Regions from separate parts of the Streptomyces sp. NPDC004266 genome, predicted to be linked through region 2. Evidence: predicted binding sites of a transcription regulator. Region 2 holds the regulator's gene; the other holds the start of a gene.

Region 1 (15,213 bases), on a different contig from region 2:
GGCGAGCGGCCGGGTGAGGGTGCGGGCGACGTAGGTGGAGATGCCGATCGCGACGAGGAGGCAGCCGCCGAGGAAGGCGATGCGCGCTTCGAGGGCGGTGACGTCGTCGTCGCGGAGCGCGGCGAGGCGGTCGACCCGCTGGGTGGCGAGGGCGGACTCGACGCCGCGCATCTGCTCGATGCGGGCGGAGAGGGCGCCCTCCAGGGCGACCGGATCCGTGCCGCGCTCGGCCTCGGTCAGCTTGGGCTGGTCGGTGAGGCTGGCGAGGGCGAGCTCGGCGGTCTTGACGTCGGGGCCGGCGACGGTGGCCGCGAGGGAGTCGCGGGCGCCGGAGCCGGCGGCCTGGTCGAAGTCGCCGAGGGCGGCGAGCTCGCGGACGCGGGCCTGCTGGGCGGCCGCGGTGAGGCCGTCGCGGGCCCGGTCGGCCTCGGCGGCGCCCTCAGGTTCGTCGGCGACGTAGGTGCCGGTCCCGGGGTCGTAGTGGACGTCCCCGGTGGGCTCGGGCTGCGGCACGGAGAGTGCGCCGAGGAGCAGGCCGCGGGTGGCGGAGGCCTGGTCGACGGCGCGGCCGAGGGCGGCGGGGGCGCGGGTGGCCTCGGTCAGCGCGGCGTCGGAGGCGCGGGCCGGGGTCTTGTCGGCGAGCTCGTCGGCGAGGGCCTGGAGCTTGCCGATGACGTCGGAGTACGCCTTGTGGGCCTCCAGGGCCGTGCCCTTGCCGGTGAGGGCGGTGCGGCGGACGGAGGGGACGCCGGCGAGGTCGCGGCGGAGGTCGGCGGGGGCGGCGGCCCGGATCTCGTCGATCTGGCGGTCGACGCGGGTGGAGCGCGCGTCGGTGACCTTCCGCCGGTGCTCGGCGTCGCCGCTCTGGGCCTCGCGTCCGGCGGCGATGTACGCCACGACCTCGTCGCGCTCGTCGGCGAGGGAGTGCGCGAGGGTGACGGCCTGCCGGTCGAGTTCGGCGAGGGTGACGAGGCGCTGGGACTCGGTGAGCTCGGCGGAGGCGGCGAGGATCGCGGGGGCTCCGGCGGCGAGAACGGTGACGCCGACGAGGGCGACGCCGGCGACCAGCCGGTTGCGGACGCGCTTGGGCCGGCCGGCGGGGGCCTGCGGCTCACCAGGGGTCTGGCTCTGCGTGCCGTTGTTGCTCCGAGGCCGCTTCTTCTGCACCGGTGCTCGCATTCTTGATTCGTCCGCCGATGAAGCAGAGGTGACGGCCGGTCACATGGAGCGCCCCCACCCCTGGTACGGCTTCCGACCATTCCAGCGCTTACGGCAAGGGGACGGGCATCGGCCGCTCCGCCACCCGAACGAGTGAACAACACTCAGTAGTTGGCGAACAACTTCCGGAGGTGGATTCCGGGGGCTCGCGCGGGGCGCCGGTTGGATCTTCCGGGCGGCCTTTGGCAGGATGCCCGCCCGCAGTTTCCCGGAGGCGTTTCTTCCGCCTCTCGGGTCGCGTCCGCGAGGTTGGTACAGGCCTTTTCCGGCCTTTTGCAGGTCCCGTGAAGGAGTTCGGGGGGGAATGCGCGGGAGCGGGCAGACTGGACGCCATGCGCAGTGAAGTCGCCTCCCTTCCCGGCAGCCCCGAACGCCCCAACGAGGACTGGGTGGCCGCCCTTCCGTCCACTTCGGACGGCGGAGGGGCGGTCGTCCTGCTCGACGGCGTCACGCCTCCCGCGGGTGATGACGGTTGTGTGCACACGGTCCCGTGGTTCACCGCGCGACTGGGCGGAGCTTTGACCGAACTGTCCGGTTCCCGCCGGGACATGCCCCTGTCCGAGATCCTGTCACTGGCGATCCGGCGCACCGCGGACGCCCATCGCGACACCTGTGACCTTTCTCACGTGCGAACGCCCCAGGCGACCGTGGTGCTCGCCCGCTGGGACGAGGCCCGGGTCGAGCACCTCGTCCTCTCCGACTCCGCCCTCCTCCTGGAGGCCCCCGACGGGACGGTGCGGGCGGTGCTCGACGACCGGCTCGACCGGGTGCCGGACGAGGTGCGGCGCTCGCTGGAGGCGACGGATCGGCTGCGGAACCGCGTGGGCGGCTTCTTCACGGCGGCGGCGGACCCGGCGGTCGCGGCGCGGGCGGTCGTCGGGACGACCCCGCGTGCGGAGGTGCGGGCCCTGGCGGCGCTCACGGACGGGGCGAGCCGCTGGGTGGAGCTGTTCGGCGAGGGCGACTGGACGGACTGCTTCGGCGTGCTGCGCCAGGAGGGTCCGACCGGTCTGCTCCACCGGGTGCGGGCCCTGGAGACGGCCGACGCTCGGGTGGGCGGGCCGCGCCGCTGGAAGCTCCACGACGACGCGACGGCGGTATACGCGGAGCTATGGGACCGCTGAGCGGCGGCCCCGGGCGTCAGCCCTCCGAGCGGACGTTGAAGTGGTTCAGGAGGCGGGCCAGTTCGGCGACCTCGGCGCGGTCCCAGTCGGCGAGTTTGCGGACGTAGCGTTCGCGCCGGGCGTCGCGGACGCTGCGGAAGCGGCTGCGGCCCTCCTCGGTGAGGCGGACCAGCGAGGCGCGGCCGTCGGCGGGATCGGGGTCGCGGGCGACGAGCCCGAGGTCCTCCAGGGCGCGGAGCTGGCGGCTCATGGTGGCCTTGCCGACGCCGAAGTAGCCGGCGAGTTCGGTGGCCCGCTGGGGTCCGGCGTCGTCGAGGCGCACGAAGAGGCCGTAGGCGGCCGGCTCCAGTTCGGGGTGGACCTCGCGGGCCATCTCGCCGGACTGGGCACGGGCGCGGCGCAGGAAGACCGCCAGCTCCCGCTCGAGGGCGAGGAATTCCTGGTCCACACCGCCTCCGGCGGTGACCCGGCCTTCGTTTCCCGTACCGCTTCCGTGCACGTCAGCACCTCCCGCGCGCTTTCCGGTCGCTGAAAGTTTCTTGCCGGGGCGTCCATCGCCGCAGCTCCTTCAGTATTTCGCAGGCGTAGACCAACGGCGGCAACCGGACCCCCTTCCGTGGGCGGGTCTACGTGCGTAGCGTCTTTCCCGGCAGCCCAGGGTGACATGTCCATTCCATGTCACGCCGTCCGGCCTGCCCCCACCGCTCCCCCACCGAGCCTTTCGGAGGCACGCAATGCGTGTGCACAGATCCGGAACGACCCTCGCCGGCGCCGCCCTCGCGGCCCTGACCCTCCTCCTCCCCCTCGGCCTCTCCGGCACCGCCACCGCCGCCCAGGACCCGGGCGCCGAGCGGGCGGTCCCCGCCCGCGGCTCCGCCTACATGGGCATGGGCGTGATCGCGCACGACGGCCAGGGCGCCAAGCCCGGCGGCGTCCCGACCCTGGCCGCGCAGACGGAAGGCGTGGACGTCTCCAGCCACAACGGCAACGTGGCCTGGTCGACCCTGTGGAACAGCGGCGTGAAGTGGGCCTACGTCAAGGCGACGGAGGGCACGTACTACAAGAACACCTACTTCACCCAGCAGTACAACGGCTCCTACAACGTCGGCATGATCCGCGGCACGTACCACTTCGCCACCCCGGACACGACGACCGGAGCCGCCCAGGCCGACTACTTCGTCAACAACGGCGGCGGCTGGTCGAGGGACGGCAGGACCCTGCCGGGCGTGCTGGACATCGAGTGGAACCCGTACGGCGCGACCTGCTACGGCAAGACGGCCTCCGGGATGGTCGCCTGGATCCAGGACTTCGTGAACCGGTACAAGTACCGGACGGGCCGCGACCCGGTGATCTACACGGCCACCAGCTGGTGGAAGCAGTGCACCGGCAACTCCGCGGCCTTCTCCTCCACCAACCCGCTGTGGATCGCGCGGTACGCCTCCGACGTCGGCGAACTCCCGGCCGGCTGGCCGTACTACACGATCTGGCAGTACACCTCCTCCGGCCCGACGGTCGGCGACCACAACCACTTCAACGGGGACCTCTCGCGGGTCCAGGCGCTCGCGAACGGCTGAGCCCGCCTCCTCCGCCCGACGGCGGCCTCCCGGGTGTGCGGCACCCCGGGGGGCCGTCTTTTTCCGTTCCTCCTCTTGCTCATTGGTATGGACCAATGCGAGGCTTCCTCCGCCGAGCGTCCGGGCCCAACTCCCGTGCGCCCGAAGCGCGTTGCTCGCCCCGTACTCCCCCACGCACGAGAGAGAGCCCCCGCATGCCGTCCTCCCGCCGTACCGTCACCGGCGCCGCAGCCCTGTCCGCCGCCGCCCTGGTCAGCCTCACCCCCGCCACCGCGAGCGCCCACGGGGCCGTCTTCAACCCCGTGAGCCGGGTGGCGGCCTGCTACGCCGAAGGCCCCGAGACGCCCAGGTCGCAGGTGTGCAAGGACCTCGTCGCCGACTCCGGCACCCAGCCGCTCTACGACTGGAACGAGGTCAACATCGCCAACGCCGCCGGGCAGCACCAGGCCCTCATCCCGGACGGCAGGCTCTGCTCGGCCAACCGCGAGAAGTACCGGGCCCTGGACTGGGCCCGCACCGACTGGCCCTCGACGGCCGTCGCCGCGGGCCCCTTCGACTTCAAGGTCCGGGTGACGGCCGCGCACTCGGGCACGATGACGCTCTACATCACCAAGGCGGGCTTCGACCCGACCAAGCCCCTGAAGTGGTCGGACCTCGACCCGACCCCCGTCGCCGTCTACAGCACCACCCGCACCGCGACCGACGGCTACTACGCCTTCACCGGCAACCTCCCGGCCCGCACCGGACGGCACATCGTCTACAAGGTGTGGCAGCGCAACGACAGCCCCGAGGCCTTCTACAGCTGCTCGGACGTCACCTTCGGCGGCACGGCGACGGCGGCACGGGCCCAGGCCCCGACCGAGGCGAAGATCGCGGCGGGCGCCGGGCTGTCCACCGTGAGCCACGCGGGCCACGGCGGCGACGAGCAGCCCCCGGCCCTGTCCGCCGAGACCGCCGAGGCCCCCTCCTCGCCGCTGCCGACGGCCCTGGCGGGCGCGGGCGCCCTCGCCGTCTTCGCGGCGGGCAGCCTGCTCCTGGGCCGCCGCCGCGACACGTCCGCCTCCTGAGGCGGCGGGGACCCTCGGGCTCCTAGGAGGCCGAGGCGAGAGGGAAGAGGGCGGTGAGCCGGGACAGCGCCGACCCCTCCGGCCGGGACTCCCGGTCCTCCTCGTCCTCTTCCCACTCCCCCGCCGCCTCCGCGGCGTCCTCCGCCTCCTCGACGGCGTCGAGGAACTCCTCGCCGTCGTCGCCCTCCTGGCCCGTCAGCTCGTCCCACGCGTCCTGGGCGACGTAGTCGAGCTCCTCCCACTCGGGCCACTCGTCGTCGTCCCACTCGTCGTGGTGCCGGCCCACGAGCGCGCGCACCCCGGGCACGTCGGCCAGCGCGTCCGGGTCGGCGAGGACCGACTCGTACACCTTCCGGCCCTGGCCCACCAGCCAGAGCGTGAAGTAGTGGAAGCCGTCGTCCGTGCAGGCGCCGCCCTCGATCCGGTCCGCCGCCGTCCACAGCGCGCGGGTGTCCGCGGCCTCGCACGCCCGCTCCAGCCGCACCTGGAAGTCCACGCTCTCCGCCGCCGGACGCCGTATCAGCTCTTCCCGCAGCCACTCGAGGCGCTCGTCCCGGTCACCGGTCCGGCGGCCCAACTCGTCGATGAGAGCCCAGAAGGCGTCGTCGTTCATGCGTACGAGCATGCCAGTCCCGACTGACATCAGGGTAACGGGATCCGGGCGCGCCGGAGCGGGGTGCCCCCGGAGGGACACCCCGCTCGCCGGGGGGAGTTACGCGGCCACCTCCACCGGCACCACCGCCGGCGCGAGGGCGATCTCCAGGACCTGGCGGACGTCCGTCACCGGGTGGACCTCCAGCTTCTCCAGGATCTCGGCCGGGACGTCGTCCAGGTCGGCCTCGTTCCGCTTGGGGATCACGACGGTCGTGATGCCCGCCCGGTGCGCGGCGAGGAGCTTCTGCTTCACGCCGCCGATCGGCAGCACCCGGCCGGTGAGGGAGACCTCGCCGGTCATGGCCACGTCCGTACGGACGAGCCGGCCGCTCAGCAGGGAGGCGAGGGCGGTCGTCATGGTGACGCCCGCGCTCGGTCCGTCCTTGGGCACCGCGCCCGCCGGGAAGTGGATGTGCACGCCCCGGTCCTTCAGGCCGGTGACGGGCAGCTCCAGCTCCGCGCCGTGCGAGCGGAGGAAGGAGAGCGCGATCTGCGCCGACTCCTTCATCACGTCGCCCAGCTGACCGGTGAGGGTCAGGCCGGCGGCGCCCGTCTCCGGGTCGGCCAGGGACGCCTCCACGAAGAGGACGTCACCGCCCGCGCCGGTCACGGCGAGCCCGGTGGCGACACCCGGCACGGCCGTCCGCCGCTCCGCCGGGTCCTGGGCCGACTCCGGCACGTGGTGCGGGCGTCCGATGAACTCCCGCAGGCCGTCGGGACCGACCGTGAACGGCAGCTCGCGGTCGCCCAGCTCGTGCTGGGCCGCGATCTTCCGCAGCAGCCGGGCGATCGAACGCTCCAGGGTGCGGACACCGGCCTCGCGGGTGTACTCGCCGGCCAGCTTCCGCAGCGCGCCCTCCTCCAGGACGACCTCGCCCGGCTCCAGACCGGCCCGCTCCAGCTGGCGCGGGAGCAGGTGGTCGCGGGCGATGACGACCTTCTCGTCCTCCGTGTAGCCGTCCAGGCGCACCAGCTCCATGCGGTCGAGGAGCGCCTCGGGGATGGCTTCGAGGACGTTGGCGGTGGCCAGGAAGACGACGTCGGAGAGGTCGAGCTCGACCTCCAGGTAGTGGTCGCGGAAGGTGTGGTTCTGCGCGGGGTCGAGGACTTCGAGGAGCGCCGCCGCGGGGTCGCCGCGGAAGTCGGAGCCGACCTTGTCGATCTCGTCGAGCAGGACCACCGGGTTCATCGACCCGGCCTCCTTGACGGCGCGGACGATCCGGCCGGGCAGGGCGCCGACGTACGTCCGCCGGTGGCCGCGGATCTCCGCCTCGTCGCGCACGCCGCCGAGGGCGACCCGGACGAACTTCCGGCCCATGGCGTGGGCCACCGATTCCGCGATCGACGTCTTGCCGACGCCGGGCGGGCCGACGAGGGCGAGGACGGCACCGCCGCGGCGGCCGCCGACCACGCCGAGACCGCGGTCGGAGCGCCGCTTGCGCACCGCGAGGTACTCGGTGATCCGCTCCTTCACGTCGTCGAGGCCGGCGTGCTCGGCGTCCAGGACCGCGCGGGCGCCCCGGATGTCGTACTCGTCCTCGGTCCGCTCGTTCCAGGGCAGTTCGAGGACGGTGTCGAGCCAGGTGCGGATCCAGGAGCCCTCCGGGGACTGGTCGCTGGACCGCTCCAGCTTCTCGACCTCCTTGAGGGTGGCCTCGCGGACCTTCTCGGGCAGGTCGGCGGCCTCCACGCGGGCGCGGTAGTCGTCGGACTCGTCGCCCTCGGACTCGCCGTTGAGCTCGCGCAGCTCCTTGCGGACGGCTTCGAGCTGGCGGCGGAGCAGGAACTCGCGCTGCTGCTTGTCGACGCCCTCCTGGACGTCCTTGGCGATGGTCTCGGCGACGTCCTGCTCGGCGAGGTGCTCGCGCAGCTGGGAGGTGGCGAGCTTGAGGCGGGCGACCGGGTCGGCGGTCTCCAGGAGTTCGACCTTCTGCTCGACGCTGAGGAAGGGCGAGTAGCCGGAGTTGTCGGCGAGGGCGCCGACGCCGTCGATCTGCTGGACGCGGTCGACGACCTGCCAGGCGCCGCGCTTCTTGAGCCAGCTGGTGGCCAGCGCCTTGTACTCCTTGACCAGTTCGGTCACGGAGCCGGGCAGCGGGTCGGGCAGGGTCTCCTCGACGGTGCTGCCCTCGACCCAGAGGGCGGCGCCGGGACCGGTGGTCCCGGCGCCGATGCGGACGCGGCCGAGGCCGCGGATCAGTGCGCCGGGGTCGCCGTCGGACAGACGGCCGACCTGCTCGACGATGCCCAGGACGCCGGTGCCGGCGTAGGTCCCGTCGACGCGCGGCACCAAGAGGACACGGGGCTTGCCCGTGCCGCCGCGGGCCGCGACCTGGGCGGCCTCGACGGCGGCCCGTACGTCGGCGTCGGACAGGTCCAGCGGCACCACCATTCCGGGCAGCACGACCTCGTCGTCGAGCGGCAGCACAGGCAGAGTGAGCGGCACGGACGCCATGGACTCAGAAGCCATGATCTCCCCTTCGGCAGTCAAGTTGAGCTATGTGCACTCAATGCTTGTGAGCCCCGGGATGTTCCCGGACGGCCGTTCGCTCTGAGCGATCACCCCCGCACGCATCCGCACGGAGAAGATGTAATGCCTGCATGGATATAGCAGCCATTACTTCTGCCTGGGTGGCGGGCTGGACCGTCTCCCGGGGCACCCCCTCCGCCGTCGCCGAGCCCTGGGGCTACCGGATCGACGTCGGACTGCCCCGGCACGTCGTACGGCACGTCCTGCCCGCCCCCGACGCGGCCTCCGTCGGCGCGCTCTGCGCCCGGCTGACCACGCCGTACAGCTGGCTCAAGGTGATGGCGGCCCCCGAGGAGGCGGCGTCCTGGATCACCGACGGGTGGACGGTCCCCGACGACCCCGGCTTCATGATGGTCAAGCGACTGGATCCCGGCGTCCGCCCCGCGCCGCCCGAGGGATACGCGCGCACCACCGAGGTCGACAACGGCGTCATCCGGGTCCGCGTCCTCGCCCCGGACGGCACCCTCGCCGCCCGCGGCCAGATCGCCCCGACCGGGTCCACCGCCGTCGCCGACCAGATCGAGACCGACCCCGCACACCGGCGCCGGGGCCTGGGCGCGAACGTCATGCGCACCCTGGAGGCCGCAGCCGCCCAGGCCGGCGCCGGGACCGGCGTGCTCGCCACGACCACGGACGGCCTCGCCCTCTACGACTCGCTGGACTGGCGCTACCGGGGGCCGCTCACCGGAATCGTCCGCACGGACCCCTGACGCTCCCCGACGGCCCCGACGGCCCCGACACCCCCCGACTCCGCCGACACCCCCACACCCCGCCCTCCGGCGGCCCCCGACTTCCCCGGCGTTCTCCGACGCTCCCGCCGCGTCCGGCTGCGCGCGGGGCCCCGGAGCGGGCATGCTCGTCCCATGGTGCGAGGCGTACGGGGTACGGGAACGTGGTGCGGGGCCCTGCTGCTGGCGGGGGCCCTGGCCGGCGGCGTGAGCGGCTGCGGCCCCGGGACGCCGCCCGCGCCCGGCGGGTCGTCGAGCGTGAGCGCGCCGGCCCCGCCGAGCCCCACGACGGACCCCGGCACGCCGGCGGCGGACCCCCAGCCGGGCGAGGTCCTCGTCGAGGTGGTCGTCAACGGCGGCCTGGCGGGCGTCCGCAACAAGCTCGTCGTCCACTACGACGGCAGCTGGACCAGCCGCTCCGGCACCAAGCCGCCCCGGACCGGCAGACAGACCCCCGCGGAGGCCGCCGAGCTCCGGGCGGCCCTGGAGGACCCGGCGTTCGCCCTGGTCCCGGAGCGTCCGACGGGCAGCCCGATCCCGGACGGCTTCCAGTACTACGTGACGTACCGCCACCGTCTGGTCGTCGCGGACGACGGCGAGCACTCGCCCGCCCTCCAGCGGGTCTTCGCCGCCCTCCCGGAGGGCGGCCCGCCGACGAGCCCCTGAGCGGGCCCGCGGCCGCACCGGCCGCGAGGGCTCGTTATGCGTTTGTCCCGGCCCTCGGCGCCCCGCCAGGATGGCGGGACGAACCGGACGCACACGAGACCACGGAGTGATCATGACCAGCCCCGTCACCCTCGACCGACGTGAAGGGCCGTACGGAGAAGTGGTGCTCCGCCGCCGCGCCGAGCACTACGAGATCATCGCCAACGGCACCTTCCTGATGGACACCTCCGACGGGCGTTCCGAGCGGCTCCTGATCGACGCGGCCCTCGCCGCCCTTCCCGAGGAGTCCCGTCCCGGCGCCTCCGTCCTCGTCGGCGGCCTCGGCGTCGGCTTCTCCCTGGCCCACGCCGCCGCCGACGCCCGCTGGGGCCGGATCACGGTCGCCGAGCGCGAGGAGGCGATCATCGACTGGCACCGCCAGGGACCGCTCGCGGCGATCTCGGGGGCCGCGCTCGCCGATCCGCGGACCGTGATCCTGCACACGGACCTCGTGGCCCACCTCCGCACCACCACCGACACCTACGACGCCCTCTGCCTCGACATCGACAACGGCCCCGGCTGGACGGTCACCGAGGACAACGAATCCCTGTACACGGCCGAGGGATTGGCGACCTGCGCGGCCCGCCTGAACCCCGGCGGGATCCTCGCCGTGTGGTCCGCGCGGCCGTCCGCCGATTTCGAAGAGTCGTTGCGGAATGCCGGATTCAGCGGGGTACGGACGGAAGAGATCCCCGTTGCCCGGGGCGTCCCCGACGTGGTCCACCTCGCGGTCCGTCCCGGGTAGCTCCTGGATAGCCGGGACGCCGCCGGTACCTCTAGGCTGCTGCACCGACATCGGCGACGCGAGGCGGGGCAATGGAGCAGACACACACCACTCACCACGGTGCGGCGGCCACTCCGGGGGCCCAGCGGCGCGTCCTGGTGGTCGAGGACGACGCCACGATCGTGGAGGCGATCTCCGCGCGGCTGCGCGCCGAGGGCTTCCTCGTGCAGACCGCGACCGACGGCCCCGCGGCCGTCGACGCGGCCGAGGCCTGGCAGCCCGACCTGATGGTCCTGGACGTGATGCTGCCCGGCTTCGACGGCCTGGAGGTGTGCCGCAGGGTCCAGGCCCAGCGCCCCGTCCCGGTCCTCATGCTGACCGCCCGCGACGACGAGACCGACATGCTGGTCGGCCTCGGCGTCGGCGCGGACGACTACATGACCAAGCCGTTCTCGATGCGCGAGCTGGCCGCCCGGGTGCACGTGCTGCTGCGCCGCGTGGAGCGCGCCGCGCTCGCGGCGGTCACCCCGCGCAGCGGGACCCTGCGCCTGGGCGAGCTGGAGATCGACCACGCGCAGCGCCGGGTCCGGGTCCGCGCCGAGGACGTGCACCTGACGCCGACCGAGTTCGACCTGCTGGTCTGCCTGGCGAGCACCCCCCGGGCGGTCCTCTCCCGCGAGCAGCTGCTCGCCGAGGTGTGGGACTGGGCGGACGCCTCGGGCACCCGGACCGTGGACAGCCACATCAAGGCGCTGCGCCGGAAGATCGGGGCCGAGCGGATCCGCACGGTCCACGGCGTCGGTTACGCGCTGGAGACCCCGGCGCCGTGAGCCGGCCGGGCCCCGGGAGGCCGCACACGGGACAGGGGCCGCGCCTGCCCCGCCGGATCGTGATCTCGATCAAGACCAAGCTGGGCGCCCTGGTCGTCGGGGCGGTCCTGCTGACCTCCTGCCTGGCCCTGGTGGCGATCCGCACCTCCACCGAGTTCCGGTACATCACGATCTTCGCGATGATCGCGACCCTGCTGATCACCCAGTTCGTGGCGCAGTCCCTGACGGCGCCGCTGGACGAGATGAACACGGTGGCGGGGTCGATCTCGCGCGGGGACTTCAGCCGCCGGGTGCGGGGCGCGGACCGGCGGGACGAGCTGGGCGACCTCGCCTCGACGATCAACCGCATGGCGGACGACCTGGAGGCCGTCGACCGGCACCGCAAGGAGCTGGTGGCCAATGTCTCGCACGAGCTGCGCACGCCGATCGCCGCGCTGCGGGCCGTCCTGGAGAACGTCGTGGACGGGGTGTCCGAGGCCGATCCGGAGACCATGCGGTCGGCCCTGAAGCAGACGGAGCGGCTCGGGCGGCTGGTGGAGACCCTGCTCGACCTGTCACGTCTTGACAACGGTGTCGTCACGCTCCGGGCGAGCCGCTTCGAGGTCTGGCCGTACCTGTCGGGCGTCCTGCGGGAGGCGAACCTGGCCGCGTCCCAGCGCGGCCTGTCGTCCACCTCGGGGCTGCACCGCCGTACGGACGTGCACCTGCACCTGGACGTGTCGCCGCCCGAGCTGGTCGCGCACGCGGACGCGGAGCGGCTGCACCAGGTGATGGCGAACCTGATCGACAACGCGGTGAAGCACTCCCCGCCGCACGGCCGGGTCACGGTCCGGGCCCGGCGCGGCCCGTATCCGGACTCGCTGGAGCTGGAGGTCGAGGACGAGGGTCCCGGCATCCCGGAGTCGGAGCGGCACAAGGTCTTCGAGCGGTTCAACCGGGGCTCGGCCAAGGACCGGCAGGGGCCGGGCAGCGACGGCGGCACGGGCCTCGGGCTCGCGATCGCCCGCTGGGCGGTGGATCTGCACGGCGGCGGGATCGGAGTGGCCGAATCGTCACGTGGATGCCGCATCAGAGTCACCCTTCCGGGCAGCCTTCCCCCCAGAGATTGACGTAGGGTTCGAACCGGAAGCGCACGTTCTGCGTGTACGTGAGCGGGACCTGCGTCTACGTGAGCGGGACCTGATCAGGGGTGCGGCCGAACCTGGCCGTGCTCGCGCTTTTCCGTACCCTCACACATGCGGAACCACGCTTGTTTCCCGCCATTCACGGCATCGAAACGCGCTGTCAAGTGTGACTTGCGCAACGTTGGAGTGCCTGGCCTGCACCTCTCGGCCGGACAGGCGTAGCCTTTATTTCCGCTGTCCATCACCTTGCGAAGCGGAAGAGGGCGGTTGCCGCCGTGTCGTCTCAGTCCCCCAGTACCCCGAGCTCCCCGGCCCACCAAGACGGGCAGGGCGTGAGCCCCGCCGCCGCCTTCGGTGCCAATGAGTGGCTCGTCGACGAGATCTACCAGCAGTACCTCCAGGACCCGAATTCGGTCGATCGTGCCTGGTGGGACTTCTTCGCCGACTACAAGCCCGGAGCGTCGGAGACCCCGGCCGCCCCGGCCGTCACCACCACTCAGAGCGCGCCCGCCGCGCCGCAGGCGGGCCCCGCACAGGCCGCGCCTGCGGTTCCGGCGGCCGTCCCGGCCCCCGCGCCCGCCCCGGCCGCGGCCCCGGCCCCGGCTCCCGTGAAGCCGGCCGCGGCTCCCGCGCCCGTCGCCGCGAAGCCCGCCGCCGCCGCCGCTCCGGCCGCGGCCAAGGCCACCGAGGCCCCCGCCGGCCCGGAGCTGATCACGCTGCGCGGCCCCGCCGCCGCGGTCGCGAAGAACATGAACGCCTCCCTGGAGATGCCGACGGCCACGTCCGTCCGCGCCGTCCCGGTGAAGCTGCTCTTCGACAACCGGATCGTGATCAACAACCACCTGAAGCGCGCCCGGGGCGGGAAGATCTCCTTCACGCACCTCATCGGCTACGCGATGGTGCAGGCGATCAAGGCCATGCCGTCGATGAACCACTCCTTCGCGGAGAAGGACGGCAAGCCGACCCTGGTCAAGCCGGAGCACGTGAACTTCGGCCTCGCCATCGACCTGGTGAAGCCCAACGGCGACCGCCAGCTCGTCGTCGCGGGCATCAAGAAGGCCGAGACGCTCAACTTCTTCGAGTTCTGGCAGGCGTACGAGGACATCGTCAAGCGCGCCCGCGTGGGCAAGCTGACGATGGAGGACTTCTCCGGCGTCACGGTCTCCCTGACCAACCCCGGCGGCCTCGGCACCGTCCACTCCGTGCCGCGTCTGATGCCCGGTCAGTCCGTCATCATGGGCGTCGGCTCGATGGACTACCCGGCCGAGTTCCAGGGCACCTCCCAGGACACCCTGAACAAGCTGGGCATCTCGAAGGTCATGACCCTGACCTCGACGTACGACCACCGCGTCATCCAGGGCGCCGCCTCCGGCGAGTTCCTGCGGATCGTGTCGAACCTCCTCCTCGGCGAGGACGGCTTCTACGACGAGATCTTCAAGGCCCTGCGCATCCCCTACGAGCCGGTCCGCTGGCTCAAGGACATCGACGCCTCGCACGACGACGACGTCACCAAGGCCGCGCGCGTCTTCGAGCTCATCCACTCCTACCGGGTCCGCGGCCACGTCATGGCCGACACCGACCCGCTGGAGTACAAGCAGCGCAAGCACCCCGACCTGGACATCACCGAGCACGGCCTCACCCTGTGGGACCTGGAGCGGGAGTTCGCGGTCGGCGGCTTCGCCGGCAAGTCGATGATGAAGCTCCGCGACATCCTCGGCGTGCTCCGCGACTCGTACTGCCGCACCACCGGCGTCGAGTTCATGCACATCCAGGACCCGAAGCAGCGCAAGTGGATCCAGGACCGCGTCGAGCGCCCGCACTCCCGCGTGGAGCGCGAGGAGCAGCTGCGGATCCTGCGCCGGCTGAACGCCGCCGAGGCCTTCGAGACCTTCCTGCAGACGAAGTACGTCGGCCAGAAGCGCTTCTCCCTGGAGGGCGGCGAGTCCGTCATCCCGCTGCTCGACGCGGTCATCGACTCGGCCGCCGAGTCGCGCCTCGACGAGGTCGTCATCGGCATGGCCCACCGCGGCCGCCTGAACGTCCTGGCGAACATCGTCGGCAAGTCGTACGCGCAGATCTTCCGCGAGTTCGAGGGCAACCTCGACCCGAAGTCGATGCACGGCTCGGGCGACGTCAAGTACCACCTGGGCGCCGAGGGCACCTTCACCGGCCTGGACGGCGAGCAGATCAAGGTCTCGCTCACCGCCAACCCCTCGCACCTGGAGGCGGTCGACCCGGTCCTGGAGGGAGTCGTCCGCGCCAAGCAGGACGTCATCAACAAGGGCGGCACGGACTTCACCGTCCTGCCCGTCGCCCTCCACGGCGACGCGGCCTTCGCCGGCCAGGGCGTCGTCGCCGAGACGCTGAACATGTCGCAGCTGCGGGGCTACCGCACCGGCGGCACGGTCCACATCGTCATCAACAACCAGGTCGGCTTCACCGCCGCCCCGGAGTCCTCGCGTTCCTCGATGTACGCGACCGACGTGGCCCGCATGATCGAGGCGCCGATCTTCCACGTGAACGGCGACGACCCGGAGGCCGTGGTCCGCGTCGCGCGGCTCGCCTTCGAGTTCCGCCAGACGTTCAACAAGGACGTCGTGATCGACCTCATCTGCTACCGCCGCCGCGGTCACAACGAGGGCGACAACCCGCAGTTCACCAACCCGCAGATGTACAACCTGATCGACAAGAAGCGTTCGGTGCGCAAGCTGTACACCGAGTCGCTCATCGGTCGCGGCGACATCACCCTCGAAGAGGCGGAGCAGGCGCTCCAGGACTTCCAGGGCCAGCTGGAGAAGGTGTTCGCGGAGGTCCGCGAGGCCACCGCCGCCCCGGCGTCGGCCACCGTGCCGGACGCGCAGGCCGAGTTCCCGGTCGCCGTCACCACCGCGGTCTCCCAGGAGGTCGTGAAGCGGATCGCCGAGTCGCAGGTCAA
Region 2 (15,213 bases):
CCCAGGCGGCGCGGGGAGTCACCAGTGCACTTCTCCTCGCCGCCCATGATCGCGAACTTGACGCCCGCGATGTGCAGCAGCTCCGCGAAGGCCTTGGTGGTCTTCTTGGCGCGGTCCTCCAGGGCGCCGGCGCAGCCGACCCAGTAGAGGTAGTCGACCTCGGTGAGGTCCTCGACGTCCTTGCCGACGATCGGGACCTCGAAGTCGACCTCCTTGGTCCACTCGACGCGCTGCTTCTTGGCCAGGCCCCAGGGGTTGCCCTTCTTCTCCAGGTTCTTGAGCATCGTGCCCGCCTCGGACGGGAACGCGGACTCGATCATCACCTGGTAGCGGCGCATGTCGACGATGTGGTCGATGTGCTCGATGTCGACCGGGCACTGCTCGACGCAGGCGCCGCAGGTGGTGCAGGACCACAGGACGTCGGGGTCGATGACGCCGTTCTCCTCGGCGGTGCCGATGAGGGGGCGCTCGGCCTCGGCCAGCGCGGCGGCGGGGACGTCCTTGAGCTGCTCCTCGGTGGCCTTCTCGTTGCCCTCCATGTCCTTGCCGCCGCCCGCGAGCAGGTACGGGGCCTTGGCGTGCGCGTGGTCGCGCAGCGACATGATGAGGAGCTTGGGGGAGAGGGGCTTGCCGGTGTTCCAGGCGGGGCACTGCGACTGGCAGCGGCCGCACTCGGTGCAGGTGGAGAAGTCGAGGATGCCCTTCCAGGAGAACTGCTCGACCTGGGAGACGCCGAAGACGGCGTCCTCGGCCGGGTCCTCCCAGTCGATCTCCTTGCCGGCCGTGGTCATCGGCTGGAGCGCGCCCAGGGCGGTGGAGCCGTCGGCGTTGCGCTTGAACCAGATGTTCGGGAAGCCGAGGAAGCGGTGCCAGGCGACGCCCATGTTGGTGTTGAGCGAGACCGTGATCATCCAGGTGAAGGACGTGACGATCTTGAGGCACGCGAAGAAGTAGGTGAGGTACTGGATCGTGCTCAGGTCCAGGCCGTCCAGGAGCGCGATCAGCGGGTACGAGGCGAAGAAGCCCGGCTCCCAGCTCGTCACGTGGTGCTGGACGCCCTCCAGGGCGCGGAGCGTCATGATGCAGACGCCGACGATCAGGATGACGGCCTCGACGAAGTACGCCTGGCCGGTCTTGGAGCCGGCGAAGCGGGACTTGCGGCCCGCCTTGGTCGGCTTGCTCAGCTGGCGGATGACGATGAGGGTCACGATGCCGAGGACCGTCATCAGGCCGAGGAACTCGGTGAAGATCTCGTACGGCAGCCAGTCGCCGATGAACGGGATCAGCCAGTCGGCCTGGAAGAGCTGGCCGAAGGCGTTCACGATGGTGAGGAGCAGCGAGAAGAAGCCCACCGCCACGAACCAGTGCGCGAAGCCGACGATGCCCCAGCGGTTCATGCGCGTGTGGCCGAGGAATTCCTTGACCAGCGTGATGGTGCGCTGCTTGGGGTCACCGGTGCGCGTGCCGGCGGGGACCGGCTGACCGAGCCGCACGAAGCGGTAGATCTGCACGGTGGCGCGGCCGAACAGCGCGACGGCCACCACCGTGATGGCGATCGACACGATGATCGCGGCGAGTTGCATGACGGGCTCCTCGGGCGGGCCTACTAAGCGGTAACTTATTGAGTTCCTGCTGAGATTACCCGGTCGCGGCGCCGCGCTGTAGCGGCGCTCGCGGTGATATGTGTCGCTCAGGCAAGCCTTGCCGTGCGACGCCTGCGTACTGCTGGAAGCGTACGCGCAAGGACCAGCAGATCCATCCCCAGCCAGTGGTGGTCCACATAGTGGAGGTCGAGCAGTTCGCGCTCCTCCCACGGCAGGTCCGAGCGGCCGCTGATCTGCCACGGCCCGGTGAGCCCCGGACGGACGGAGAGCCGGCGGCGGCCCTCGCCCGCGCACTCCCGGTGGGTCGGCGCCAGCGGGCACGGCCCCACCAGCGACATCCGGCCCGTGACGACGTGCAGCAGCAGCGGCAGCGCGGCCAGCGGGCTCCTCGTGCGGAAGGTCAGCATCGTGAAGGGCCGCCCCTTCAGGCCGGCCACCGTCCGGCGCCGCAGCACCGCGCCGTCGCCGCCGAGGGAGACGGACAGGGCGGTGCCGACGATCAGCGGCGCGAGGGCGAGGAGCAGGAGCGTCCCGCCCACCACGTCGAAGGCGCGCTTCGCCGTCATCACGCGCTGCGCCGTCATGCGGTCACCCCCTCCGGCGGTGATCCTGGGACATGTCCGGACTCTCTCATGGGAATCGGGGCAAAGGGCGGGAGCGACGCGCCGATTGAGCGACCCGGCGGATGAAGAGTTGAGTCGACTCGACTCAGGTCTGTTGACGTGGTTCGGTTCCTCGTGCATCCTTGAGTCAGTTCCACTCAAGTCAGTCAGCTGGAGGAATCGAAATGGCACGTGCGGTCGGCATCGACCTGGGCACGACTAACTCCGTCGTCAGCGTTCTGGAAGGCGGCGAGCCCACCGTCATCACCAACGCCGAGGGCGCCAGGACCACGCCGTCCGTCGTCGCCTTCGCGAAGAACGGCGAGGTGCTCGTCGGCGAGGTGGCCAAGCGCCAGGCCGTCACCAACGTCGACAGGACCATCCGGTCGGTCAAGCGCCACATGGGCACCGACTGGAAGATCGACATCGACGGCAAGTCCTTCAACCCGCAGCAGATGAGCGCCTTCATCCTGCAGAAGCTCAAGCGCGACGCCGAGGCGTACCTGGGCGAGAAGGTCGTCGACGCGGTCATCACCGTCCCGGCGTACTTCAACGACTCCGAGCGTCAGGCCACCAAGGAGGCCGGTGAGATCGCGGGCCTCAACGTCCTGCGCATCGTCAACGAGCCGACCGCGGCCGCCCTGGCCTACGGCCTCGACAAGGACGACCAGACGATCCTCGTCTTCGACCTCGGTGGCGGCACCTTCGACGTGTCCCTCCTGGAGATCGGCGACGGCGTCGTCGAGGTGAAGGCCACCAACGGTGACAACCACCTCGGTGGTGACGACTGGGACCAGCGCGTCGTCGACTACCTGGTGACGCAGTTCCAGAACGGTCACGGCGTGGACCTGGCCAAGGACAAGATGGCCCTCCAGCGTCTGCGCGAGGCCGCCGAGAAGGCGAAGATCGAGCTCTCGTCCTCGACCGAGACCACGATCAACCTGCCCTACATCACGGCCTCCGCCGAGGGCCCGCTGCACCTGGACGAGAAGCTCACGCGCGCCCAGTTCCAGCAGCTCACCTCCGACCTGCTCGAGCGCTGCAAGGTGCCGTTCCACAACGTCATCAAGGACGCGGGCATCCAGCTCTCCGAGATCGACCACGTCGTCCTCGTCGGCGGCTCGACCCGCATGCCGGCCGTCGCCGAGCTCGTCAAGGAGCTGACCGGCGGCCAGGAGGCCAACAAGGGCGTCAACCCGGACGAGGTCGTCGCCATCGGCGCCGCGCTCCAGGCCGGTGTCCTCAAGGGCGAGGTCAAGGACGTCCTGCTCCTCGACGTGACCCCGCTGTCCCTCGGCATCGAGACCAAGGGCGGCATCATGACCAAGCTCATCGAGCGCAACACCACGATCCCGACCAAGCGGTCCGAGATCTTCACGACGGCCGAGGACAACCAGCCGTCCGTGCAGATCCAGGTCTACCAGGGCGAGCGCGAGATCGCGGCGTACAACAAGAAGCTCGGCATGTTCGAGCTGACCGGTCTGCCGCCGGCCCCGCGTGGCGTCCCGCAGATCGAGGTCGCCTTCGACATCGACGCCAACGGCATCATGCACGTGACCGCGAAGGACCTGGGCACGGGCAAGGAGCAGAAGATGACCGTCACCGGCGGCTCCTCGCTGCCGAAGGACGAGGTCGACCGGATGCGCCAGGAGGCCGAGCAGTACGCGGAGGAGGACCACCGCCGCCGCGAGGCCGCCGAGTCCCGCAACCAGGGCGAGCAGCTCGTCTACCAGACGGAGAAGTTCCTCAAGGACAACGAGGACAAGGTCCCCGGTGACGTCAAGGCCGAGGTCGAGGCCGCGCTCGGCGAGCTGAAGGAGAAGCTCAAGGGCGAGGACACCGCCGAGATCCGCACCGCCACCGAGAAGGTCGCGGCCGTCTCGCAGAAGCTCGGGCAGGCGCTGTACGCCGACGCCCAGGCCGCCCAGGCCGCCGGTGACGCCGGCCAGGCCCAGGCGCAGGACGACGACGTCGTCGACGCCGAGATCGTCGACGAGGACAAGCCGAAGGGTGGCCAGGCGTGACCGAGGAGACCCCGGGCTTCGAGGAGAAGCCCGACGTCCCCTCCGGCGCCACCCCTGACGACGCCGCCGAGGCCGTCGAGTCCGAGGAGGACGCGACGGCCCCGGCCGGGGACGCAAGCAGCCAGAAGTCGGCACAGGCCGCGGGCCTCACCGCCCAGCTGGACCAGGTGCGCTCCGCGCTCGACGAGCGCACCGCGGACCTCCAGCGGCTCCAGGCCGAGTACCAGAACTACCGCCGCCGCGTGGAGCGGGACCGGGTCACGGTCAAGGAGATCGCCGTCGCGAGCCTCCTGTCCGAGCTCCTGCCCGTGCTCGACGACGTCGGCCGGGCCCGGGACCACGGCGAGCTCGTGGGCGGGTTCAAGTCGGTGGCCGAATCGCTGGAGACCGTCGTCGCCAAGATGGGTCTGCAGCAGTTCGGCAAGGAGGGCGAGCCCTTCGACCCGACGATCCACGAGGCCCTGATGCACTCGTACGCGCCGGACGTCACCGAGACGACCTGCGTGGCGATCCTGCAGCCCGGGTATCGGATCGGCGAGCGGACCATCCGGCCCGCCCGCGTGGCCGTCGCCGAGCCCCAGCCGGGCGCGCAGGCGAAGGCGGAGGAGTCGGATGACTCCGAGAAGGACAGCGAGTAACAGCCGTACCCGCACGCGGGAGGAGGGACGTCGATGAGCACGAAGGACTTCGTCGAGAAGGACTACTACAAGGTTCTCGGCGTCCCCAAGGACGCCACCGAGGCCGAGATCAAGAAGGCGTACCGGAAGCTCGCCCGCGAGAACCATCCGGACGCCAACAAGGGTGACGTGAGCGCCGAGGCGCGCTTCAAGGAGATCTCCGAGGCGAACGACGTCCTCGGCGACCCCAAGAAGCGCAAGGAGTACGACGACGCCCGCGCCCTCTTCGGGAACGGCGGTTTCAGAGCCGGCGGCCCGGGCGCCGGAGGTTCGTTCAACTTCGACCTGGGCGACCTCTTCGGAGGCGCCCAGGGCGGGGCGGGCGGCTTCGGCGGCGGCGGGATCGGCGACGTCTTCGGCGGGCTGTTCAACCGCGGCGGAGGCGCCGGACGCACCCAGCCGCGGCGCGGCCAGGACATCGAGTCCGAGGTGACCCTCAGCTTCACCGAGGCCATCGAGGGCGCGACCGTGCCGCTGCGGATGTCCAGCCAGCAGCCGTGCACGGCGTGCTCGGGCACCGGCGACAAGAACGGCACGCCCCGGGTGTGCCCGACCTGCGTCGGCACCGGGCAGGTCTCGCGCGGCAGCGGCGGCGGCTTCTCGCTCACCGACCCGTGCGTGGACTGCAAGGGCCGCGGCCTCATCGCCGAGAACCCCTGCGAGGTCTGCAAGGGCAGCGGACGGGCCAAGTCCTCCCGGACCATGCAGGTCCGCATCCCGGCGGGTGTCAGCGACAACCAGAAGATCCGTCTGCGCGGCAAGGGCGCTCCGGGCGAGCGCGGCGGGCAGAACGGCGACCTGTACGTCGTCGTGCACGTCGACGACCACCCGGTCTTCGGCCGCAAGGACGACAACCTCACCGTCACGGTGCCGGTCTCCTTCTCGGAGGCGGCGCTCGGCGGCGAGATCAAGGTGCCGACCCTCGGCGGCCCCGCGGTCACCCTCAAGCTGCCCGCGGGCACCCCGAACGGCCGGACCATGCGCGCCCGGGGCAAGGGCGCGGTTCGCAAGGACGGCACGCGCGGCGACCTCCTGGTGACGGTCGAGGTGGCGGTGCCGAAGGAGCTGGACGACAAGGCACGAGAGGCCCTGGAGACCTTCCGCGAGGCGACCGCCTCCGAGGACCCGCGGGCCGAGCTGTTCCAGGCCGCGAAGGGAGCGTGACCCGGTGGAAGGACGCCGACGGCAGCCAGGTTTCGGCAACAGGGCGTTTGAACTGACCGACGAGTCGCCGGTGTACGTCATCTCGGTGGCGGCCCAGCTCTCCGGGCTGCACCCGCAGACCCTCCGGCAGTACGACCGGCTCGGCCTGGTCTCCCCGGACCGCACGGCCGGGCGGGGCCGCCGCTATTCGGCCCGTGACATCGAGCTGCTCCGCCAGGTGCAGCAGCTGTCGCAGGACGAGGGCATCAACCTGGCCGGAATCAAGCGGATCATCGAACTGGAGAACCAGGTCGCGGCGCTCCAGGCCCGGGTGTCCGAGCTGTCGGCGGCGGTCGAGGGCGCGGCGGCGACGCTGCGTCAGCGCGAGGCCCAGGTGCACGCCTCGTACCGCCGGGACCTGGTGCCGTACACCGACGTGCAGCAGGCGAGCGCCCTCGTGGTGTGGCGCCCGAAGCGCGGCGAGTAGCCCGTCCCCCGTCACGGCGGAGGCCCCCTTCACCCGGGTGAAGGGGGCCTCCGCCGTGTCCGGGGACGGTCAGTTGTCCCGTTCGAGGATGCCGGACTGGGCGATGAGGTAGCCGAGCTGCGCCCGGCTGCCGCTGCCGAGGGCGGCGGCGAGCTTGGCGATGTGCGCCCGGCAGGTCCGCACGTTCATCCCGAGCCGGCGGGCGATGGCCTCGTCGACGTGCCCCTCGACGAGGAGCCGGGCGATGGAGCGCTGGACGCCGCCGATGCCGTCGGTCTTGATGTCGTACGGGATCTCCTCCCGTATCGGCACCGCCAGCTGCCAGAACTGGTCGAAGACGCCGCCGAGGTAGGCGACCAGGCCGGGGTGGCGCAGCTCCAGGGCGACCTGGCGGTCGCTGCGGGCCGGGATGAAGGCGACCTCGCGGTCGACGATGATCAGCCGGTCGATGATCTCTTCGAGGGTGCGGACCTGGACCTCGGGGCCGACGTGCTCCAGATAGGTGAGCGTGAGCTCGGTGTGGCGCGCGGTGTGCTGGTAGAGCGTGCGCATGCTGATGCCGCGTCCCAGGAGCGGGGAGACGCGGTCGAGGGCCTCGCTGAGGGCCTGGGCGGGCCGTCCGCCGCCCGGCTGGACGGTGAGGAGTTCCTGGCGGCAGTTGGCCACGACGCGGTCGAGGGTCGAGTTGATGCGGTCGATGCCCTCGAGGACGGTGATGGCGTGTGTGGTGGGGGAGTCGTGGGCGCTGATGGCCATGAACGGCTCGAAGGCGTCCGACAGGGCGACGGTGCGCCGTCGGCGGTCGAGTATCTCCCGTTCGATCGGCTGGAGCAGCTGCGCGAGCGCCGCGGAGGGGGGAACCGGGCGCAGCCACTGCGCGTCGTCGGGATCGGGGTGGAGCAGGGAAAGATCGAGGAGGCAGGGTGCCTCGACCGCCTCTGACCGGGGTATTCGCCCGGTGCGCAGAGCGGCCGCGTACAGCTCGGAGCCCGCTTCGCACAGTTCGGCGTGCGAATGAGGGTGCCCCGTTTCGTCCGCTTGTTTCCGCATATGTACACCCCCAGGCTCCTGCATCTCAGGAACATGATGCCTGGGTTTGGTGGTGCAGGCGCAGAGAGTAAGCCATCGTCTTACTCGCGGGGGTTGGAAGTAGACGTTGCCTTCAAGTGAGGTTGCTCGGTGATGATGAAGAAGCTCATACGCGCGGCGGCCGGAGTCGCCTTCATCGCGGCCGCCACAGTGGGCGCGGTGGGAGTGACCCCGGATCCGGGCTGGCACTCGGAGCCGGCGCAGGTGCAGGCCGCTCAGCTCGACCCGGGCTGGCACCTGGCTGAGGCCACGCTCGTCGATGACCCGGGCTGGAGCGTGGCCCCCCAGCAGGACCCCGGCTGGAACTAGTCGGGCACATGAATGTTCCCGATGACCCCAGGTTCCGCCGGGAGATGGCTTCCGCCTATCGCTCCGGCTGGCACTTCGTCGATCTCGCCACGGCAATCCCCCACCGTGGCGACTCGCTGAAGGTCACCCTCTTCGGAGAGCCGATCGTCGTCGCCCGAGAGCAGGACGAAGACGTCCGCGCGTACCGCTGTCTGCGCCGTCCCCGCGGCGCGCCGCAGCCCATCCGCTGTGCCATCCGGTACGGCATGATCTTCGTCAACCTCGATCAGCGGGACCACCAGCTGATCGAAGCAGAGGCCATCACCGCCACCCCCCGCAGTGCCTGAGCGATTCCCCCGTCGTTGTAGATCGCTCCGGCACTTCCCCCACACAGCGGCGCCATCGCGGACCTGAAACGCGATGGCGCCGCTGTGCGTCCGCGTGCGGGGACTCAGGCGCGGCCCATCGCCCGGGTGAGGGCGATCTCGATGACGACCCGGTCCGGGTTCGGGGCCGGCGTGCGGCCGTAGCGCTCGGCGTAGCGGGCGACGGCGTCCGCGACCGTCTCGGCCTCCGTGCGGATATGCGCGACGCCCTCCAGGGTGGCCCAGCGCCCCTTGTCGACCTGGCAGACCGCGACCCGCGCGCCGTCCGCGCCCGCCGCCAGGACGTTGGCGACCTTCCGGCTGTTCTTGTTGGTGATCACGCGCGCGTACCCGCCCTCGGGGTCGTACGTGACGCCGACCGCGACGACGTGCGGCGTGCCGTCCGGGCGCGGGGTGGTCAGGGTGCACATGTGGTACTCGCGCCAGAAGCTCAGGTACGAGTCGGAGGGGTTCCTGGGGTCTGTGGCCATGCCCGGAAACTACCCGCGGGAGAGCTCCCTCCGACACCTTGAGCGGAGTCGACTCAACTTTGTGTACCCTGGAGAGGTCATAGAAGGAGAGGACCCACGAGAACCCAGAAGGAGCACCGCACGTGGACGCCGAACTGACCAACAGGAGCCGGGACGCGATCAACGCGGCGAGCAGCCGCGCCGTGTCGGACGGACACGCCGACCTGACCCCGGCGCATCTGCTCCTCGCGCTGCTGACCGGTCAGGACAACGAGAACATCACCGACCTGCTCGCCGCCGCCGGGGCCGACCAGGCGCTCGTGCGCGCCGGTACGGAGCGGCTCCTCGCCGGCCTGCCGAGCATCACGGGGTCCACGGTCGCGCCCCCGCAGCCCGACCGCGACTTCCTCGCCGTCCTCGCGGACGCCGACCGGTACGCCAAGGAGCTCGGCGACGACTTCCTCTCGACCGAGCACCTGCTCATCGGGATCGCCGCCAAGGGCGGCCGGGCCGGTGAGATCCTCGACCGGCAGGGCGCGAGCGCGAAGAAGCTGCTCGAAGCCTTCGAGACGAGCAGGGGAGGACGCCGGGTGACCACACCCGACCCGGAGGGGCAGTACAAGGCTCTGGAGAAGTTCGGCACGGACTTCACCGCCGCCGCGCGCGAGGGCAAGCTGGACCCGGTCATCGGCCGCGACCACGAGATCCGGCGCGTCGTCCAGGTGCTGTCCCGCCGCACCAAGAACAATCCCGTCCTCATCGGCGAGCCCGGCGTCGGCAAGACCGCCGTCGTCGAGGGCCTCGCCCAGCGGATCGTGAAGGGCGACGTCCCCGAGTCCCTGAAGAACAAGCGGCTGGTCTCGCTCGACCTCGGCGCGATGGTCGCCGGCGCGAAGTACCGCGGCGAGTTCGAGGAGCGGCTGAAGACCGTCCTGTCCGAGATCAAGGACAGCGACGGCCAGATCATCACCTTCATCGACGAGCTGCACACGGTCGTCGGCGCGGGCGCCGGCGGCGACTCCGCCATGGACGCCGGCAACATGCTGAAGCCGATGCTGGCCCGCGGCGAGCTGCGGATGGTCGGCGCCACCACCCTCGACGAGTACCGCGAGCGGATCGAGAAGGACCCCGCCCTGGAGCGCCGCTTCCAGCAGGTCCTGGTCGCCGAGCCGACCGTCGAGGACACCATCGCGATCCTCCGCGGCCTCAAGGGCCGGTACGAGGCCCACCACAAGGTGCAGATCAACGACTCCGCGCTGGTGGCCGCCGCGACCCTCTCCGACCGGTACATCACCTCCCGCTTCCTCCCCGACAAGGCCATCGACCTCGTCGACGAGGCGGCCTCCCGGCTCCGCATGGAGATCGACTCCTCGCCCGTCGAGATCGACGAGCTCCAGCGCTCCGTGGACCGGCTCCGCATGGAGGAGCTGGCCCTGAAGAACGAGACGGACGCGGCCAGCAAGCAGCGCCTGGAGAAGCTGCGGCGCGACCTCGCCGACCGCGAGGAGGAGCTGCGCGGCCTGACCGCCCGCTGGGAGAAGGAGAAGCAGTCCCTCAACCGGGTCGGCGAGCTGAAGGAGCGCCTCGACGAGACCCGCGGCCGCGCCGAGCGCGCCCAGCGCGACGGCGACTTCGACACCGCCTCCAAGCTGCTGTACGGGGAGATCCCGGGCCTGGAGCGGGAGCTGGAGGCCGCCACCGAGGCCGAGGCCCAGCAGGAGGCGGCCAAGGACAGCATGGTCAAGGACGAGGTCGGCCCCGACGACATCGCGGACGTGGTCGGCTCCTGGACCGGCATCCCCGCCGGCCGCCTCCTGGAGGGCGAGACGCAGAAGCTGCTCCGCATGGAGGACGAGCTCGGCAGGCGGCTGATCGGCCAGACCGAGGCCGTGCGGGCCGTCTCCGACGCGGTGCGCCGCACCCGCGCCGGGATCGCCGACCCCGACCGGCCCACCGGCTCCTTCCTCTTCCTCGGCCCGACCGGCGTCGGCAAGACCGAGCTGGCGAAGGCGCTCGCCGACTTCCTCTTCGACGACGAGCGGGCCATGGTCCGCATCGACATGTCGGAGTACGGCGAGAAGCACTCCGTCGCCCGTCTGGTCGGCGCGCCTCCCGGCTACGTCGGCTACGAGGAGGGCGGCCAACTCACGGAGGCGGTCCGCCGCCGCCCGTACAGCGTGGTCCTGCTCGACGAGGTGGAGAAGGCGCACCCGGAGGTCTTCGACGTCCTGCTCCAGGTCCTGGACGACGGACGCCTGACCGACGGGCAGGGCCGGACGGTGGACTTCCGCAACACCATCCTGATCCTGACCTCGAACCTGGGCAGCCAGTACCTGGTCGAGCCGCTGACCTCGGAGGACGTGAAGAAGCAGCAGGTCCTGGAGGTCGTGCGGGCGAGCTTCAAGCCCGAGTTCCTCAACCGGCTGGACGACCTGGTCGTCTTCTCCGCGCTCGACCGGGCGGAGCTGGGGCGGATCGCGCAGCTCCAGATCGACCGGCTCGCCAAGCGCCTCGCCGACCGGCGCCTCACCCTGGAGGTCACCCCGGAGGCCCTGGAGTGGCTGGCCGAGGAGGGCAACGACCCCGCGTACGGCGCGCGGCCGCTGCGCCGTCTGATCCAGACGGCGATCGGCGACCGGCTCGCCAAGGAGATCCTGGCGGGCGAGGTCGTGGACGGCGACACGGTCCGGGTGGACCGCTTCGAGGACGGCCTGATCGTCGGGGCGGCGCGGTAGCCGTCCCCGACGGGGGCTACAGGTCGAAGGAGGCGAGGTGGACGAGGGCGGTGCCGCCGTCCTCGTACACCACCTTCACGTCGACGTAGAGCACCTGGTCGTAGTCCACGGACCGGCACAGGTCCCCGTCGCAGGAGACGGGCGGCTCGCCGCTCGGATAGGTGGTTCTCAGCCAGTCGGCGACTCCGGCGCGCGGCATGCGGAAGTCCACCGTGATGTACGAGTCCTGCCAGTGCGTCCCGGTGCAGCGGGCGTCCTCGGCGTCCGCCGGAAGCCTGCCGCGGGCGAACTCCATCGCCTTCGCGCAGTCCACCGGCTGCGTCCTGCTGCCCTCGGTGAGGGAGTAGGCGCCCCAGGCCAGGAACGCGACGGGCAGCCCGCAGAGCACCACGAGGCCCACGGCGAGCCAGACCCACCACCGGGATTTCTTCTTGGTGTCCCCCATGAGCACGAGATCATGTCAGCCGGAAGCGGATCCTGCCGCTTCCGGCCCGGCGGGGCTTGCCACGTACCGCCCGCCATGGGGGAGGATGGCGAGCATCCGTACGAAGGGAAATACACGGTGAGCATCGACCCGTCCTCGATTCCGAATTTCGGGGGCCAGCCCCAGCCTCAGGCAGCAGGACCGGCGGGCCCCGTCGTCCCCGACCAGGACCTCGTCAAGCAGCTTCTCGACCAGATGGAACTCAAGTACGTCGTCGACGACGAGGGTGACCTCGCGGCGCCGTGGGAGGAGTTCCGCACGTACTTCATGTTCCGCGGAGAGGGGGAGCAGCAGGTCTTCTCGGTGCGGACGTTCTACGACCGTCCGCACTCGGCCGACGACCGCGCGAAGGTCCTCGACGCGATCGACGACTGGAACCGCCGCACCCTGTGGCCGAAGGTCTACACCCACCTGCACGAGGAGGAGGACGGCTCCGCCACCCTCCGCCTCATCGGCGAGGCCCAGATGCTGATCGGCACCGGCGTCTCCCTGGAGCACTTCGTGTCCTCCACGGTGAGCTGGGTCCGCGCGTCGATCGAGTTCGACAAGTGGATCGTCGAGCAGTTCGGTCTGGAGTCCCCGGAGGCCAAGGCCGAGGGCGGCGACGAGGAGGCCTGAGCCTCCCCGCCCCGCACGGCCGCGAGAGCCCGGCCCCCTTCCGAGGGGGCCGGGCTCTCGCGCGTGCCGGGGGCGTGCCGGCTCAGGCGAGGCGCTTGAGGCGGGAGACGGCCTCCTCCAGGACCTCGGTCTTCTTGCAGAAGGCGAAGCGGACGAAGGGGGCGCCCTCCTCGCGGTGGTCGTAGAAGACCGCGTTGGGGATGGCGACGACGCCCGCGCGCTCCGGCAGGGAGCGGCAGAAGGCGAAGCCGTCGGTGGCGCCGAGGGGGCGGATGTCGGTGGTGACGAAGTAGGTGCCGGCCGGGCGGTAGACCTCGAAGCCCGCCTGCGCGAGCCCCTCGCACAGCAGGTCCCGCTTGGCGCGCAGGTCGGCGCGCAGGCCGTCGAAGTAGGCGGCGGGGAGCCGGAGGGCCTCGGCGATCGCGTACTGGAAGGGGCCCGAGGAGACGTACGTGAGGAACTGCTTGGCCGAGCGGACGGCGGAGGTCAGTTCGGGGCTCGCGGTGGTCCAGCCGACCTTCCAGCCCGTGAACGAGAACGTCTTGCCGCTCGAACCGATGGTGACCGTGCGCTCCCGCATGCCGGGCAGGCTCGCGATCGGCAGGTGCTCGGCCCCGTCGAAGACCAGGTGCTCGTACACCTCGTCCGTGACGACCAGCAGGTCCCGCTCGACCGCCAGCTCGGCGACGGCGGTCAGCTCGGCGCGGGTGAGGACCGTGCCGGTGGGGTTGTGCGGGGTGTTGAGCAGGATCAGCCGGGTGCGGTCGGTGACGGCGGCCCGCAGCTCGTCGAGGTCGAGGACGTAGGTGCCCTCGTGGGGGCGGAGGGTGACGGGGACCCTGGTGCCGCCGGCCATCGCGATGCAGGCGGCGTACGAGTCGTAGTACGGCTCCAGGGCGATCACCTCGTCGCCCGGCTCGACCAGGGCGAGCAGGGCCGCCGCGATCGCCTCGGTGGCGCCCGCCGTGACGAGGACCTCGGTGTCGGGGTCGTACGCGAGGCCGTACCGCTCCCGCTGGTGGTCGGCGATCGCCTCCCGCAGCTCGGGGACGCCGGGGCCGGGCGGGTACTGGTTGCCGCGGCCGTCCCGCAGCGCGCGGACCGCCGCCTCCCGGACCTCCTCCGGGCCGTCGGTGTCGGGGAAGCCCTGGCCGAGGTTGATCGACCCGGTCCTGGCGGCGAGCGCGGACATCTCGGCGAAGATCGTCGTCCCGAACTCGGCGAGGCGGCGATTGAGCAGCGGTCGTGTCATGACCGCCATCCTGGGGCCAAGCTCTGGACTTGCTCAAGTGCGCTTTGGGGGGCGCCCGGGGCGGGGATCGCCCTGGCATGGACATCGCATTCTTCATCGCCGGACTCGTGATCGTGATCGCGATCGTGGTGGGGGTGGTCGCGAGGGCGCTGAGCGCGACGACGCACGTGAGCCGCGGTGGCGGCGGCAGTGACAGCTGGTGGGCCGGGTCCTCGACCTCGTCCTCCTCGTCCTCCTCCTGCTCCTCGTCCTCGTCGTTCTCCTGTTCCAGCTCGTCGTGTTCGAGCTCCTCCTGCTCGTCGTCCTCGTGTTCCAGCTGCTCCAGCTCGTCCTCGTGCAGCTGAAGCTCTGGACTCGCTCAAGTCGGCTTTGACGGGGTGTCGGACCGGGCATCCCCCTCGCACAGAAGAACGGGGGTAGTACAGATGGGATTCATCTTCTTCGTCGTCATCGCGATGGTCGTCTTCGGGGCGGTCGTCGCCGTCCGGGAAGCGGCCGGCGGAAAGAAGCGCCGTGGGGGGCGCAAGGGGGGTCGGCGCAAGGGCGGCAGCTGGGCCGACGGCGGTGGCGGTGGCGGCTGCGGTGGGAGCAGCTCCTGTGGTTCCGGCAGCTCGTGCGGGTCCGGTTGCGGTGGTGGGGGCTGCGGCGGCAGCTGATTGAACAAGTGAACTGCTAGGGCCCCGAAGGGGTTGGAAAACACAGCAAGTTGGGTAAAAACGCTGCGAGTCGCCCGGCGTCCGTGGTTCTGTCGCTCCTGACAGAGACAGCCCTCGGACCGTGTGTGGACCCGAGCCGGCGATTCCCCACTCCCGCAGAAGCCTTCTCCGGGGCGCCCCCGGCCCACCCGTCAAACCGTGTTTGCGGAGCCGACCCATGCTCACCACCCTGAAGACCTCCTACACCGATACGCGCGCGGCAGATCTGGCCTGGGCCCTCGGGCGCGAGCCGCTGCCCGCGCTCGCCGTGCTCGATCTCGAACTCTCCGGCGCCAAACTGCAGTTGAGGCTGCTCGGCGCCTCCCATCAGGTCCTCCTGGAGGAGGAGGGGGGGCACTGCTCGGAGACCGTGGCCTGCATGCCGGGCAGCAGCACCCCGCTCCCGCTCGGCGTGTCCAAGCGCGTCGGCGAATGGGAGTACGAATTCGCGGCGCGCGTCGAGACGCTCACGCACGGTTCCTTCGCGGGGCGTGCGCAGGAGCTGCTCGCGCTCGTCGCCGACCATCCCAACGGCCTCGCGGGGACCTTCCCCGGCTCCCCGCACGCCTTCACGGCGATGCTGGCGCAGCGCCACGAGGGCCAGGTGCGGTGGCGCACCTGGCACGCCTACCCGCAGGAGGGGCAGTTGGTGGTGACCAGGACCCGCATCGGCGCACGTA

The links. Region 2 encodes HspR, which represses chaperone genes until heat shock. Its sites were predicted from a motif close to TTGAGNNNNNNNNNCTCAA; they were not measured.
Region 1: a site for HspR is predicted at 8,130-8,148, ahead of lon (endopeptidase La). Genes of this name have one in related genera too.

Annotation. Positions count from the first base shown of each region.
Region 1 covers NZ_JBIAMM010000004.1:68,550-83,762, forward strand. Annotated here, with positions in the region: gene ACFYUZ_RS11500 (nitrate- and nitrite sensing domain-containing protein) at 1-1,179, opposite strand, end outside; gene ACFYUZ_RS11505 (hypothetical protein) at 1,551-2,342, shown strand; gene ACFYUZ_RS11510 (MarR family winged helix-turn-helix transcriptional regulator) at 2,359-2,841, opposite strand; gene ACFYUZ_RS11515 (lysozyme) at 3,077-3,916, shown strand; gene ACFYUZ_RS11520 (lytic polysaccharide monooxygenase) at 4,111-4,983, shown strand; gene ACFYUZ_RS11525 (DUF4240 domain-containing protein) at 5,006-5,596, opposite strand; gene lon (endopeptidase La) at 5,696-8,107, opposite strand; gene ACFYUZ_RS11535 (GNAT family N-acetyltransferase) at 8,239-8,877, shown strand; gene ACFYUZ_RS11540 (hypothetical protein) at 9,031-9,561, shown strand; gene ACFYUZ_RS11545 (spermidine synthase) at 9,674-10,345, shown strand; gene ACFYUZ_RS11550 (response regulator transcription factor) at 10,417-11,154, shown strand; gene ACFYUZ_RS11555 (ATP-binding protein) at 11,151-12,263, shown strand; gene ACFYUZ_RS11560 (multifunctional oxoglutarate decarboxylase/oxoglutarate dehydrogenase thiamine pyrophosphate-binding subunit/dihydrolipoyllysine-residue succinyltransferase subunit) at 12,554-15,213, shown strand, end outside.
Region 2 covers NZ_JBIAMM010000002.1:232,574-247,786, reverse strand. Annotated here, with positions in the region: gene ACFYUZ_RS05855 ((Fe-S)-binding protein) at 1-1,583, opposite strand, end outside; gene ACFYUZ_RS05850 (sugar transferase) at 1,691-2,188, opposite strand; gene dnaK (molecular chaperone DnaK) at 2,392-4,230, shown strand; gene grpE (nucleotide exchange factor GrpE) at 4,227-4,868, shown strand; gene dnaJ (molecular chaperone DnaJ) at 4,902-6,071, shown strand; gene ACFYUZ_RS05830 (heat shock protein transcriptional repressor HspR) at 6,076-6,537, shown strand; gene ACFYUZ_RS05825 (hypothetical protein) at 6,607-7,587, opposite strand; gene ACFYUZ_RS05820 (hypothetical protein) at 7,720-7,935, shown strand; gene ACFYUZ_RS05815 ((2Fe-2S)-binding protein) at 7,944-8,261, shown strand; gene ACFYUZ_RS05810 (pyridoxamine 5'-phosphate oxidase family protein) at 8,366-8,770, opposite strand; gene clpB (ATP-dependent chaperone ClpB) at 8,893-11,484, shown strand; gene ACFYUZ_RS05800 (hypothetical protein) at 11,501-11,929, opposite strand; gene ACFYUZ_RS05795 (YbjN domain-containing protein) at 12,047-12,586, shown strand; gene ACFYUZ_RS05790 (pyridoxal phosphate-dependent aminotransferase) at 12,669-13,847, opposite strand; gene ACFYUZ_RS05785 (hypothetical protein) at 14,038-14,211, shown strand; gene ACFYUZ_RS05780 (DUF2617 family protein) at 14,712-15,213, shown strand, end outside.